DNA from 2 places in the Cytobacillus solani genome. Region 1 is predicted to be linked to the other one. Evidence: riboswitches for the same ligand, from Rfam matches in the RefSeq annotation. Region 1 holds a riboswitch; the other holds the start of a gene.
What was found. Region 1 has a riboswitch for preQ1 ahead of FI644_RS05900 (QueT transporter family protein). Riboswitches for the same ligand answer to the same signal wherever they lie in the genome.

Region 1 (6,834 bases):
ATTAGAAATATACGAGATGATGATGACTGAAATCATAATTGCCGTAATAATGGAGATATATCGTGTTAGGATTATTTTTACAGATGATGTTTTTCGTGTATAAATTAGCTCATGGATACCGTTGCGTTTATCCTTTAAGCTGATAGTTATAGCGAGAAAAACAGGAAGAATCGAAAGCACGGTAACAAGATAATCACTGAATAAACGGGCATATGCTCCTGAAAAATGGTCCTTGTCTTTTATCATAAAATAACTATCAATCGCTTCTTTATAAGTAATCGGGACTTTGCCAAAATTAAGTAGCATAGTTTTGGAATAGTTCGAGCCACCACCAATAAGCTTGTCCACCTGCTTCATATATGATTTGAATTTTTCATAAGTCAGTTCATCCTTCACTAAAAGTACCGTATCACTGTCGTTGTTCGGAATAGGCATTGTAATCATGACTTCTCCGTCATCACTTGCAAGCCCTTTGCCGTTTTCAAAAATTAGTCTGTCACCATTATGTGTAGTGGCATTAACTGAATTTACAAGCTCCTCCAAAGAAATTTCTGTAATCATAGACAGAATTTCCGCCACCTGCTGCTGCTCTTTAGTGCTTAGCTTCACATTTTTATAAAAGCCAATCGGATAGGCTGTATAGCTGTTGGCCTTGTATTCTCTGTATAATGATGTAATCGCTGCGGGCATAATGATTTCGGGGATTTCCTTTGTCTGCATTCCGTAGCTCTGTCCAGAAAAAGGCATTTCAATTTCTCTGTCACTGAAATCAAGTACATCTTGTGAAAGGGCCATTAAAAGCATTGCTGCAATTAATATAAGAAAGGTAATGGAAAAAATAACTTTCTTAGACTCCCGAAGAAATAGAGTGAACATTACCTCTCACCCCCAACACTTTCAAAGGTTGCTCCATTATGATAGAGGTAAAGCATATATGCATCCTCCATATTCGGCTCGCACTCCACTGCACCTGAAACAGGGGAGTCCGATAAAAAGCGTATATGTGTCTGATTTCCCAGCGTAAGCATACTTGTTATGCTGTATTCCTTTTTCAACTTTGGCAGTTCCGATTTATTAGCTATTTTTGTAAATACTTTACCTGTTGCTGTTGTTAAAAGTGCGTCAACCGTTCCGTGATAAAGCAGTCTGCCATTATTTAAAATTGCAATATTCTCACAGGTTGCTTCAATATCACCTACGATGTGTGTGGAAAGAATGACGATTCTATTTTCTGCAACCTCACTGAGTAGATTCCGGAAGTGTATCCGTTCTTCAGGATCGAGCCCTGCGGTAGGCTCATCAACAATCAATACTTTTGGATCATGCAACAGTGCCTGTGCAATACCGAGTCTGCGTTTCATTCCACCAGAAAGAGCTTTTACCTTTTTGTTTACATGTTCGGTTAGATTTACCTGATTAAGTAAAATTTCCGTACGCTTTTTTCGTTCCTTTCTATTCATTCCTGAGAGTACACCTAAATAATCCATTGCCTCCCTAACGCTCATGCTCGGATAAATCGAAAACTCCTGCGGTAAATAGCCAATAATCTTACGTATTTCCTTTGCATTTTCAATTGCTACACCGCAGACTGTAATTTCACCGTCTTTCTTATGAATTAAGGTGGCAAGCGTCTTCATCAAAGTTGTTTTTCCTGCACCATTTCTTCCAAGTAAGCCAAACATTCCTTTTTCAATCTTTAAATTTATATCGAATAGCGCTTGTTTATTACCATAAAACTTGTTTAAATTTTGGATGATAATTGTGTTTTTACTCATATGAAAAACTCCTTTCAACGTTAAATTCCATTCTTACAAAAGCTATCGTAAAGTATAAATTTCAACTTTTTATCTATTAAAGAAAAAAACTCCTGTCTTCAAAATGCGACAGAAGTTTCTTGAATTCATTTTATTCAGTTAAAAGACGGCCTTCACTGTTGCTCCATTTGAGTTATTTGATAGCTTCATATAACCACCGTGCTTTTCACATAAAATTTTGCAAATATTAAGCCCCATACCAAAATGCGAGGTATTTGCATTAGTTTCAGATTGGTAAAAAGGTTTAGTTGCGTTATTCAAATCCTTCTTGCTAAATCCGTTTCCATCATCGGACACAGTTATTGAAAATGCCTCATTACTGGAAAGTTCAATGCTGATTTTGTTTTTAGCGTATCGAACGGCGTTAGAAAGTATATTTTCATAAACTTGCATAACGACAGATATATCTACTTTCAAAGCAGCTGTAGTTAAAGATTGATCATTGAATTTCAAACATTTATCCGCACGCAAAATTTCACCGCTTTCTTTCAGACGACTTATCAGATCGTTAGCAGTAATTGCTGTTTTTTGTATATCGATATCTTCTAACTTTTGCAGATTGCTCATTGTATCCACAAAAGTCTCGAGTCGTGTAATATGTGTTTTCATGGTATGAAGGATAGAGACTATTTTCTTTGTAGTCATTTCTCCGTCTGGTACATATTTGAGCAACATATCACTTTGCCCCTTTAATACGGTTAGTGGAGTCCGTAAATCGTGGGAAAATGCCGCATTAAGCCGTTTGCGCTCGTCCATCTGCCTCCACATTTCCAAATTATTTTCTTTTAAAGCAAGACGCATTTTTTCAAATGTCGAGCAAAGCTTTCCCATTTCGTCATTCTTACTATATTCTACTGTGAAATCTAAATTATTATTTGCAATCTTAGCGGCAGCAAGATCAAGAATTCCAAGCGGTTTTTTCAGTTTGCGTTTATAAAACAATATTCCTGCTGTAATGATACAGATTAAAAACCATATTGGAACAAGAAAAAAATTAAAAAAACTAAGAAGGTTGTAGATAAATTCATCTTGAGAAGAAAAAAAGGAGTGTAAATTGTCAGTATAAAAATAAACCTTATCGTTGAATTTCGGATTTCCTTGAACAACAATTTGCCCTTCAACCCTAATTTCATCTTCAAATTGCTCTTTATATTTATTAATAATTGAGCTTTGCCAGTACTGACACAATCCTGATGAGGTAAGTGAGAACAAAAATGCTATCATGAGGAAAACGAATGTATAAATTATAAAAGAAGTTTTAAGAGACATATTGTTAAACATATTCTTTATTTTACCCATTTATATCCTACTCCCCAAACCGTTTCAATATATGGTTTCATTCCAGCAGAATTGAATTTTGTTCGTATACGGCGTATATGTTCCGCTATGACAGCACTGTCCCCCTTGCCGTCCGTGCCCCACACTCTCTCATAAATACGTTCCTTGTCAAAAACCTGTCCTGAATGTTGCGAGAGTAATTCGATTATGTCGAATTCTTTTTTCGCAAAGCACTGCGGCTCATTTTTGAAAAATAAACATCTGGCAGAATAATCAATCGCAAGGTCACTGTCAAATTTAATTTTTGGCGACCTTTTTTGCCGACGCTCACGCCGAAGATGTGCAGCTACTCTAGCCCCAAGCTCATCAATGGAGAACGGTTTTACGATATAATCGTCACCACCAATGCCGAAGCCTTTTATTTTGTCGCTCTCCTCAATTCTGGCGGTAAGAAATAAAATTGGGCAGGTCACGTAATTCCGAATTTGAATGCAAACCTTTATCCCGTCTATGCCAGGCATATTTATATCAAGCAATATAATATCAGGCTGCTTCTCTGCCTTCTTTATCGCTTCTTTTCCTCCCGTTGCAGTAAGTACATCATAACCATTTAATTCGAAGTAATCACTCAGCATAAGTACAATATCAATTTCATCATCAACGATTAGAATTTTGTATTTCATGATATACACCTCATATTTGTAACATATCATCTGTTTTTCAATTTTTTATCAACATATATTAAGTGTAGAATTTTGGTTGATTTAAACCCGATATATTCATTTGAACCGATTGTTCCATACCCAGTTGCCCTATAGCGTACTGAATAATGGATTGGTAATAAAAAAATTAAGGATTCGTTCAATTGAAGGAAAGATATTGGCTGGTTAACTTGTAAAAAGTCTTTCATCAAGGATATGAAAGCCCGCTCTCGGTGGGATAGTTTGTAAAAAGTCCTTCATCAATTGAATGAAAGCCTGTTCTCAGTCGATCATCACAGTAAATAAAGAATAATTTTTATAGATTAGTATAAATTACCACTTTCGCATCTATTTTAATTAAGAATATCATTATTATATTGTAAAATGTTTATTCGATTTCTAATTCTAAATGATAGGCGTGTACAGCTATCATGCTTAATACATAATAAAAAATAGCATGTGAAATTCTTTGTGAATTCACATGCTATATATGTGTTCTTATATTAGTTTCTCAAATTTCACTCGTTTGTTTAATGCATACATTAATGGAATTCCTACGGCCATGACAACAAACTCACCAATGGCAGTTGTGACCCATGTAAATCCGAATGGCAACCCGAATGCGAGGTTAAGTTCAAGAGCGATGATCCACATCATACACGTAAAGACGACTGTGTTTACAGCCATTCGAACCCAGATGTTCTTAATATAACGACAGCAAACAATTGTGATTAGCAATGAAATCAACGAATGTCCGACACCGAAAATAAGATCATATGCTTTCATTGGTGAAAATAACAGATTGGTTAAAAATACACCTAGAATCATTCCATAAATATATTTTTTATTGAAGACAACTAGATGATTGAACATTTCGGATACCCGAAATTGGATAGCAGTAAACCCAAAGGGCTGGATGAGCATAGAAACAGCAATATATAAAGCTGCTAATATTCCATTACCAACAAGTGTTTTTACATTCATATTCTATTCTCTCCTTAGTTTTTTTCCGTGGGAGGTTCTCGAACCACGTGAGCATTGCTCAAAGATTAAATTTTATAGCAGAGGAACTTATTTGTCAATTTACTAAATTAGTAGGATTTTTACCATAGTCCTACAAATGGCCCTTTCGCTTGACATTCCAGTAAATAAGTATTATTTTAAATATAATGAAAATTCAATATGAGCGGATGACTATTGTGGGAGAGTGCATTATGATAGGCCACCGAAGGGGCAAGTTCCGAAAAGACCCTTGGAACAAATCTCTCAGGTAGAAGAACCACAATTAGGACGCATCTCTGGAGAGCTCGTATACATTCGTACGGCACCAAAGGGGACCCATTATTGGGATGAAACTCTCAGGTATAAAGGACAGAGAAGGGTAGAAATTACTACACCTTTTCTGTCCTTTTTTATAGGAAAAGCGTTTAGTAATTAAATGAATTTTCCTAACGAATGCAGCATGAGGGAGGAGATGTAGAAATGACTAGAAAAAGAATGACGTTATCCAATCTGATTAGAAATAATAAAGAAGAGCTTTTAAGAGACCGTGAACAGCTTGAGAAAATTGAAAAACGGATTGATGACAAATATCTGGAAAGAAAAAAGGAAGCTAAAGCGATATAGGAATTTCCTAAATCCATTCAATATAAAGTGAAACTTTCATCAGTGTGGTCCTACTGCTTGTTTATCTGCTTCAAATTTGCTCTAATGAAAAATAATTTTATTGACAATAGAACGGTGGTTTGATTACAATTAAGGTAATAAATCAAATAGTAACTCCTAAAGGGGAGTAGCTTTTACAGCAAAGTCGTCATTTCAGAGTGTTAAGCTCTCGGCTTTGGTGGCAACATATTCGTTGTTAGCAAGACCTTTACCAATTTCGGTAAAGGTCTTTATTGTTTTTGAAGCCTTTACCACTGTGGTAAAGGCTTTTTCTATTTTTTGAAGAAGCCTCTTCCACTTACTCATTTGATTCAATAAATATTTGGAAGGATGATGATTACATGGAACTAGCAATTTTACTAGAATACGGTGGAGTTTTGTTATTATTAATTGCGCTGGAGGGGCTTTTGGCAGCAGATAATGCATTGGTTTTAGCGATTATGGTTAAACACCTGCCGGAAGCGGAAAGAAGGAAAGCATTATTCTATGGACTTGCTGGAGCCTTTGTTTTTCGATTTGGTTCTCTATTTGCTATTTCATTCCTCGTTGATGTTTGGCAGGTTCAAGCGATCGGGGCACTTTACTTGTTGTTTATTGCCATTAATCATATTTATAGAAAATTGATAATGAAAAAAGGAGAAGAACAGGCGGAGATTGTGAAGGGGAAGAAAAAAGCAGGTTTTTGGATGACTGTTTTTAAGGTGGAATTAGCGGATATTGCCTTTGCAGTTGACTCCATACTAGCTGCGGTCGCATTAGCTATTGCTCTTCCAGATTCAGGGCTGCCGAATATAGGCGGACTAGATGGCGGAAAGTTTCTAGTCATCTTCGCCGGAGGTTTCATCGGGTTAATTATTATGCGCTACGCTGCTAACTTTTTTGTTAAATTACTTCATGCAAGACCAGGCTTGGAAATTGCTGCTTTCCTTATCGTCGGATGGGTAGGGGTGAAATTATCGGTTTATACACTTTCACATCCTGCATTATCTGTGCTGCCGGAAGGCTTCGCTAAGTCGCCAGAATGGAAAATTACCTTCTATGCAGTATTAATCTTGATCGCGATTGGCGGCTGGTTCTTATCAAAGAAGAAAAAAGAAACATCAGTTGAAGAATGAACCAGTTTTACAATGTTGCCTCTGATATTCACAGCCTAGGAAAAACCGGAAAATGGTATAATCAACTTATATAAAAATACCTTTTTCGGTTTTTTTCGTTAAGGAGATAGATAGGCAGGGGAAATACATGCAGGCACTAAAAGCATTATTGTCTTATATGAAGCCCTATTGGCTGTTTGCTATATTAGGGCCATTTTTTATGTTTGTGGAAGTGGCAATGGATTTAATTCAGCCGACATTGATGCAGCATATTATTGATGA
Region 2 (6,834 bases), 850 kb from region 1:
CTGAAATGATTGGCAGCACTTTTAAGCACACACCAAATGAGGAAGCTGTTAAAGAATATCGACAATTACTGCCGATTTTCATCAACCTTTCTCGAGCATTAGCAAATGAATATACACAAATTGCCAGCTATCAACGCGGCTTAATAGACACAAATAAATAATTAGGAGGGGCGAACATGCCATTATTCATTGTAGCCATTGGGATCATTGCATTACTGATTTTAATAATGGGACTAAAATTAAACACCTTTATTTCATTAATAATCGTATCTTTTGGCGTTGCTTTAGCCCTTGGAATGCCACTAGAGGAAATTGTTAAAACGATTGAAGCAGGATTAGGAGGAACGCTTGGCCATTTAGCATTAATCTTTGGACTCGGGGCCATGTTAGGGAAATTAATCGCTGATTCTGGAGGAGCCCAACGAATTGCGATGACCCTCGTCAACAAATTTGGAGAAAAAAATATTCAGTGGGCTGTCGTTGTTGCCTCATTCATTATTGGGGTAGCATTATTTTTCGAAGTGGGATTAGTTTTATTAATTCCAATCGTTTTTGCCATTTCAAGAGAATTAAAGGTATCCATTTTGTATCTTGGAATACCGATGACTGCCGCTTTATCTGTCACCCATGGTTTCTTGCCGCCGCATCCGGGACCAACCGTTATTGCTGGTGAATACAGTGCAAACATTGGTGAAGTATTGCTTTACGGTTTTATTATTGCTCTTCCAACAGTTATTTTAGCTGGACCTATTTTTACGAAAATTGCTAAAAAAATAGTCCCTGCATCATTTACAAAAACAGGTAATATTGCTTCCTTAGGAGAGCAAAAAACGTTCAAACTGGAGGATACTCCTGGATTTGGCATTAGTGTTTTTACTGCTATACTTCCAGTTATCCTCATGTCGATCTCAACCATTATTACTCTTCTTCAAAAGACAATGGGCTTTGAAGACAATAGTTTTCTAGCTGCGATCCGGTTTATTGGCGAAGCTGGTACCGCCATGCTGATTTCCTTATTAGTTGCCGTTTATACAATGGGTCTGGCAAGAAAAATTCCTATAAAAACGGTTATGGAATCATGTACCACAGCTATTACACAAATTGGGATGATGCTGTTAATTATTGGGGGCGGCGGTGCCTTCAAACAAGTATTAATAGATGGCGGTGTAGGTGACTATGTGGCTGAATTATTCGGTGGTACTTCCCTATCACCCATTTTACTCGCTTGGATCATCGCAGCCATCTTACGGATTTCCTTAGGTTCTGCAACAGTTGCTGCTTTAACAACTGCTGGTTTAGTTATTCCAATGTTAGGACAATCTGATGCTAACCTTGCTTTAGTTGTACTTGCAACAGGCGCGGGCAGTTTAATTGCTTCCCACGTAAACGATGCAGGTTTCTGGATGTTTAAAGAATATTTTGGATTAAGCATGAAGGAAACGTTTGCCACATGGACATTACTTGAGACGATTATTTCTGTAGCTGGATTAGGATTCATTCTACTCCTAAGCTTATTCGTATAATTTTTTTCTAAAGGCAATATAAATTTATCCTTTCTAGGCAGTAAAACCTCTCGATTGAAATCGGAGTTTTACTGCCTATTAATCTAAGTTAAAAGGAGCTCAGAAGAATGTTCAATACAATCGGTATTATTGGTTTAGGCTAATGGGCAGTAATCTCGCTTTAAACATGGCTAGTAAAGGAGAACAAGTAGCCGTTTATAACTATACGAGGGATTTAACCGATCAGCTTGTTCAAAAAAGTGAAGGACAGGGAATCCATCCATACTACGAAATCCAAGACTTTGTTCAGTCATTAAAAACGCCAAGAAAAATCTTTCTTATGGTTACAGCAGGCAAACCGATTGATTCAGTGATTCGTTCATTAATGCCTGTTCTTGAAGCAGGCGATATCATTATGGACGGCGGGAACTCTCATTACGACGATACAGAACGCAGATACGATGAGCTGAAGTCTAAAGGAATTGACTATTTAGGAATTGGGATTTCCGGTGGCGAAGTCGGTGCTTTAAAGGGACCTTCTATCATGCCAGGCGGGGATAAAGAAGTATATGAGAAAGTGGCTCCCATTCTTACAAAAATAGCAGCACAAGTGGACAACACCCCATGCTGTGTTTATATTGGTCCAAAAGGGTCTGGTCACTTTGTAAAAATGGTACATAACGGGATCGAGTATGCAGATATGCAATTAATTACAGAAGCGTATACATTTTTAAAAGACAGACTCCATTTGAGCGTTCATGAAATTGCAGACATTTTCGACACATGGAACCAAGGAGAACTAAATAGTTATTTAATCCAAATCACTGCAGACATTTTAAGAAAAAAAGACGAATTAACAGGATTGCCCCTCATCCATGTCATTCTTGATAAAGTAGGACAAAAAGGAACAGGAAAATGGACAAGTGTTCAAGCGATTAATAACGGAATCCCTTCTTCTATTATTACGGAATCATTATTTTCAAGATATCTATCCTCTTTAAAAGAAGAACGATTGACTGTAGAAAGCATCCTAGCTGACCCAAATATGAATCAGCAGCCATTAGATAAAGAGGTTTGGATTGAGTATGTTAGACAAGCGTTATACATGGGAAAGGTTTGTGCCTACACACAAGGGTTTACACAATATAAAATGACTTCTGAACTGTATGGCTGGGATTTACCTTTAAAGGATATCGCCCTCATTTTCCGTGGCGGCTGCATTATTCGTGCAGAATTTCTCAATGTCATTAGTGAAACATATCAGTCTCAGCCAAATTTGGCGAATTTGTTAATTGCACCGTATTTTGCTAAAAAAGCAAAGGCATATCAATCAGGCTTGCGTAAAGTACTTTGCGAGGGCATTAACTCTGGGATCTCATTCCCTTGCTTAAGTGCCTCACTCACTTACTATGACAGCTATCGCACAGGCACATCTAATGCCAGCTTATTACAGGCACAACGCGACTACTTCGGTGCCCACACTTATGAAAGAAATGACAGAGAAGGGATCTTTCATACAGAATGGTAGGGACATGTGGACAGGTTTACTGTCCCAGGTAAAAGCAAGACAGATTCCTGCATAAAACGCAGCGTCGGTTCCCTTCTAAATAGGATATTACAGCCTCTAGGTTTAATTCAAATGAATATTTAGTCATAGAAAAACTGCACCTCCAATCGTTTAGATGTATCTAGCAATGGGGGTGCAGTTCAATATGGAATGGACTATTTCTACTAATTTTTTCACTCAAAAATATTAAATTTCCTTTTGAACGATAGATGTTGTTTCTTGTCTCCTAATAAGATGAACCAATAAATAAACAAGCGGAGTAACAAAAATCGATGCAAAAAACTTAAAAACATATTGGGTTAGAATTAGGCTTCCTAGGATAGCAACAGGCATTGTTCCATAGAAAGCAATCGTAATAAAAATAGTTGTATCGACCAATTGACTCAGCATGGTGGAGGCATTATTACGAAGCCAAAGTTTTTTCTGTCCATGCTTGCTCTTTAATCGATTAAATACAAAAACATCTAGATTTTGACTAATCGCATAAGAAATTAGACTCGCGGTAATCACTCGAAAGCTTCCGTTTAGGATTGTTTCGAAGGACTCCTGGTTTTTAAATACGGGAGCTGCTGGCAAATGAATCGCAATTGTCATAAATAGAACGGCTAGAACTTGCATGATCAAACCAGCATGAACTGTCTTCTGCCCTTCCTTTTTTCCATAAACCTCGACAATCACATCGATAATTGGATACGTAAAAATATAGATAATAACAGCTGCTGGCAAGATCGCAAAGTCCCCAATACTAAATAGCTTAACAGCCACAATATTAGCCAAAATTAAAAGCCCGACATATATACCATTTAAATATAAAATCATGTCCTTTACCTGCCTTATCGATTATCTACTTTTTCCGGATAGAGATCATGGTTCATCAGCCGATGATTCGCCATCTCTTCATATTTCGTGCCGGGTCTCCCATAATTGCACCATGGATCAATCGATATGCCCCCGCGCGGTGTGAATTTTCCCCAAACCTCAATATACCGTGGATCTAGTAATTTAATTAAATCGTTCATGATAATGTTGACGCAATCCTCATGAAAATCACCATGATTTCTGAAACTGAATAAATAGAGCTTCAGAGACTTACTTTCCACAATTTTCTTATCTGGGATGTACGAGATGTACATCGTTGCAAAATCAGGCTGACCTGTTATGGGGCATAAGCTTGTAAATTCCGGGCAGTTAAATTTTACAAAATAATCCCGATTAGAATGCAGGCTATCGACCGCCTCCAATACCTCAGGTGCATAATCAGATCGATATTGTGTTTGCTGATTGCCTAAGAGTGTTAAATCCTTTAATCCTTCTTCCAGCTTGCGTCCAGACATAAAAAAGCCTCCTTGTAAAATGTTTCCCAACACTTTTCAAAAGAGGCTCGTTCAACCATTCTATTGCAAACAAATAGGATAAAACAAAAAAAGCCATGTCCTATTATGGACATGGCGTATTGTCATGTATCCATAGTTTTTTATAGAGGGTATAAGCTATGAACCTCTCCCGATCAAGTTCGGGTATCTTTTCAATATAATATAGAATGCAGCGGAAAACGTCAAATAGAAATTTATGTAATGTACTATGCTAAATCTACTCGATCTTTTCAACTCTTGTATATGGTCTTTTCCCTTCTGCAATAAGGTGGTTAATCCTCTCGACTAACTGCGGCAATTCACTTATTGATTTCATTGTAAAATCGGCCCCATTTTGGATAAAGGTTTGTTCGGTTTTAGCGATAGCTGTTTCTTGGTCTATCTTTGATAAAGCATTAAATTCATCTAAGCTTAAACCTAGTTCAGAGCTTCCTATAATGACACCAACTGACCAAACCCCTGCATTAACCCCTTCTTTAATATCTGAAACCGTATCACCCACTTTGATAACCTTCCACACAGCAGAAAGTTTCAATGCCTCCATATTACGATAAATCATATAAGGATACGGTCTTCCAAGAGAATTTGTTCCATCAGGAGTTATATAGAAATCAGGACTATAGCTTTTACTAGCTGCATGAGGAACAACAACATCCATCATTGATTGGGTATACCCTGTTGTCGAACCAACTTTCAGCCCCATCTCCTTCAACTTTTGTACTGTCTCTACCACCCTAGGAATGGGATCCGTATATTCTTTTAAGGAGGACATTAATGCAGGCTCAAATTCGGCATATAAATCCTCTACATCTTGCTCATTGAATCTTCTCCCAAACTTAGCTTCCCATAATCCGGAAACCCTTGGCATCATTAGCATTTCACGAATATGATCAATCTTTAGCATGCCCATGGGTGCTCTTGCCTCTTCCATCGTTACATCAATGCCTGCATGTTTAAAAATATCAATAAATACATTTACAGGAGCAAAACATCCAAAATCAACAGTTGTTCCAGCCCAATCTAAGATAACCCCTTCAACTTTATGCATGCTGGCATCCCTCCAGATATTCCTCAATAATATTACATAATGCCTCTATATCTTCTTCATAAATTTCCCCAATATTGCCAATTCGGAATGTATCCACATCTGTCAGCTTTCCTGGATAAAGGACAAATCCTCGTTCTTTCACATACAAATAGAAATCTTCAAAGCAGAATTGTTCGCTTGGGAAAAGAAAGGTTGTAATGATCGGTGACTGTTTTTCTGCTGTAATATACGTGTGAATGCCAATCCTTTCAAGTCTATCCCGCAAAATTTGGTTATTATTTTGGTAGCGGTGATGTCTGGCTGGGATGCTGCCTTCTGCAAGCAATTCATCAATTGCTTTCGAAAAGGCAGCTACAACATGCGTTGGGGATGTAAATCGCCATTTCCCGTCCTTGTCCATTTCCTTCCATTGATCAAATAGATCTAATGATAAGCTCCGAGCATTTCCTTCACAAGCTGCAAGTTTATCCCGTTTGGCAATAACAAAGCCAAATCCCGGAACCCCTTGAATACATTTATTCGCACTGCTAATTAGATAATCAATTCCAAGTTCAGGAATATTTATATCTATCCCTCCAAAACTACTCATTGCATCGATGATTAACGTTTTGTCGTATTCCTTTGATAATCTCGATATCATCTCCATCGGATTTAAAATGCCTGTCGTTGTTTCACAATGAACCATAACCAAATGGGTAATCGCTTGATCTTCTTCTAAAATCTCTTTAATTTCATCTTCATTTGGGTACTCATTATAGGCGGCACGATATTCACGGTAATTAAGCCCTATATAGTGTGCGATTTTTACAATCCGCTCTCCATAAGCACCGTTCGTCACAATGAGAACCTTATCTTCATCCGAAACGGCTGATGTCATCACAGATTCAACCGCAAATGTCCCGCTTCCTTGCATAAGCACAACCGAGTAATCTTGCTGCGATACACCAGCTAATTCAAGCAGCTGTATACGAATCTTTTGTGTAATTCCTTTATAATCATCATCCCAAGTGCAGCGGTCATAAAGCATTTCCTCTTTCACTGTACGAGAAGTTGTCAGCGGACCCGGTGTCAAAAGCTTATAATTATGCATGTTCCTTCACACTCCAATTATTATTTTGCTGAATTAAAAAATGCTTGGTGCTGTTCCAATAACTTTACTGTTAACGGTTGGGCGAATGTCATCGAATGAGCTGGCTTGTTCACCTCATCAACTGTCTCCCCTTTGTAAAGAGCAACCGGATAGGATGACAATAATTCCTTCCTTGCATCGCTAATAATTACCTCTGCCATCTTCATAGCTAAGTCTGTTGTTTCACCCTCTTTATCAATAACAGCAATCGATTC

Region 2: it holds a riboswitch for preQ1, as region 1 does, so the genes downstream of both, queF (preQ(1) synthase) here and FI644_RS05900 (QueT transporter family protein) in region 1, are expected to answer to the same signal.

The regions. Positions count from the first base shown of each region.
Region 1 is NZ_CP041305.1:1,159,597-1,166,430, reverse strand. Features, by position in the region: gene FI644_RS05920 (hypothetical protein) at 1-876, opposite strand, end outside; gene FI644_RS05915 (ABC transporter ATP-binding protein) at 876-1,775, opposite strand; gene FI644_RS05910 (HAMP domain-containing sensor histidine kinase) at 1,914-3,113, opposite strand; gene FI644_RS05905 (response regulator transcription factor) at 3,101-3,775, opposite strand; gene FI644_RS05900 (QueT transporter family protein) at 4,292-4,777, opposite strand; PreQ1 riboswitch class I at 4,786-4,830, opposite strand; glycine riboswitch at 4,984-5,085, shown strand; gene FI644_RS05895 (FbpB family small basic protein) at 5,276-5,419, shown strand; gene FI644_RS05890 (TerC family protein) at 5,800-6,573, shown strand; gene FI644_RS05885 (ABC transporter ATP-binding protein) at 6,701-6,834, shown strand, end outside.
Region 2 is NZ_CP041305.1:2,010,834-2,017,667, reverse strand. Features, by position in the region: gene gntK (gluconokinase) at 1-161, shown strand, start outside; gene FI644_RS10325 (GntP family permease) at 177-1,523, shown strand; partial or broken gene gnd (decarboxylating NADP(+)-dependent phosphogluconate dehydrogenase) at 1,631-3,030, shown strand; gene FI644_RS10315 (queuosine precursor transporter) at 3,256-3,888, opposite strand; gene queF (preQ(1) synthase) at 3,903-4,403, opposite strand; PreQ1 riboswitch class I at 4,530-4,576, opposite strand; gene phnX (phosphonoacetaldehyde hydrolase) at 4,660-5,490, opposite strand; gene FI644_RS10300 (2-aminoethylphosphonate--pyruvate transaminase) at 5,483-6,580, opposite strand; gene FI644_RS10295 (extracellular solute-binding protein) at 6,601-6,834, opposite strand, start outside.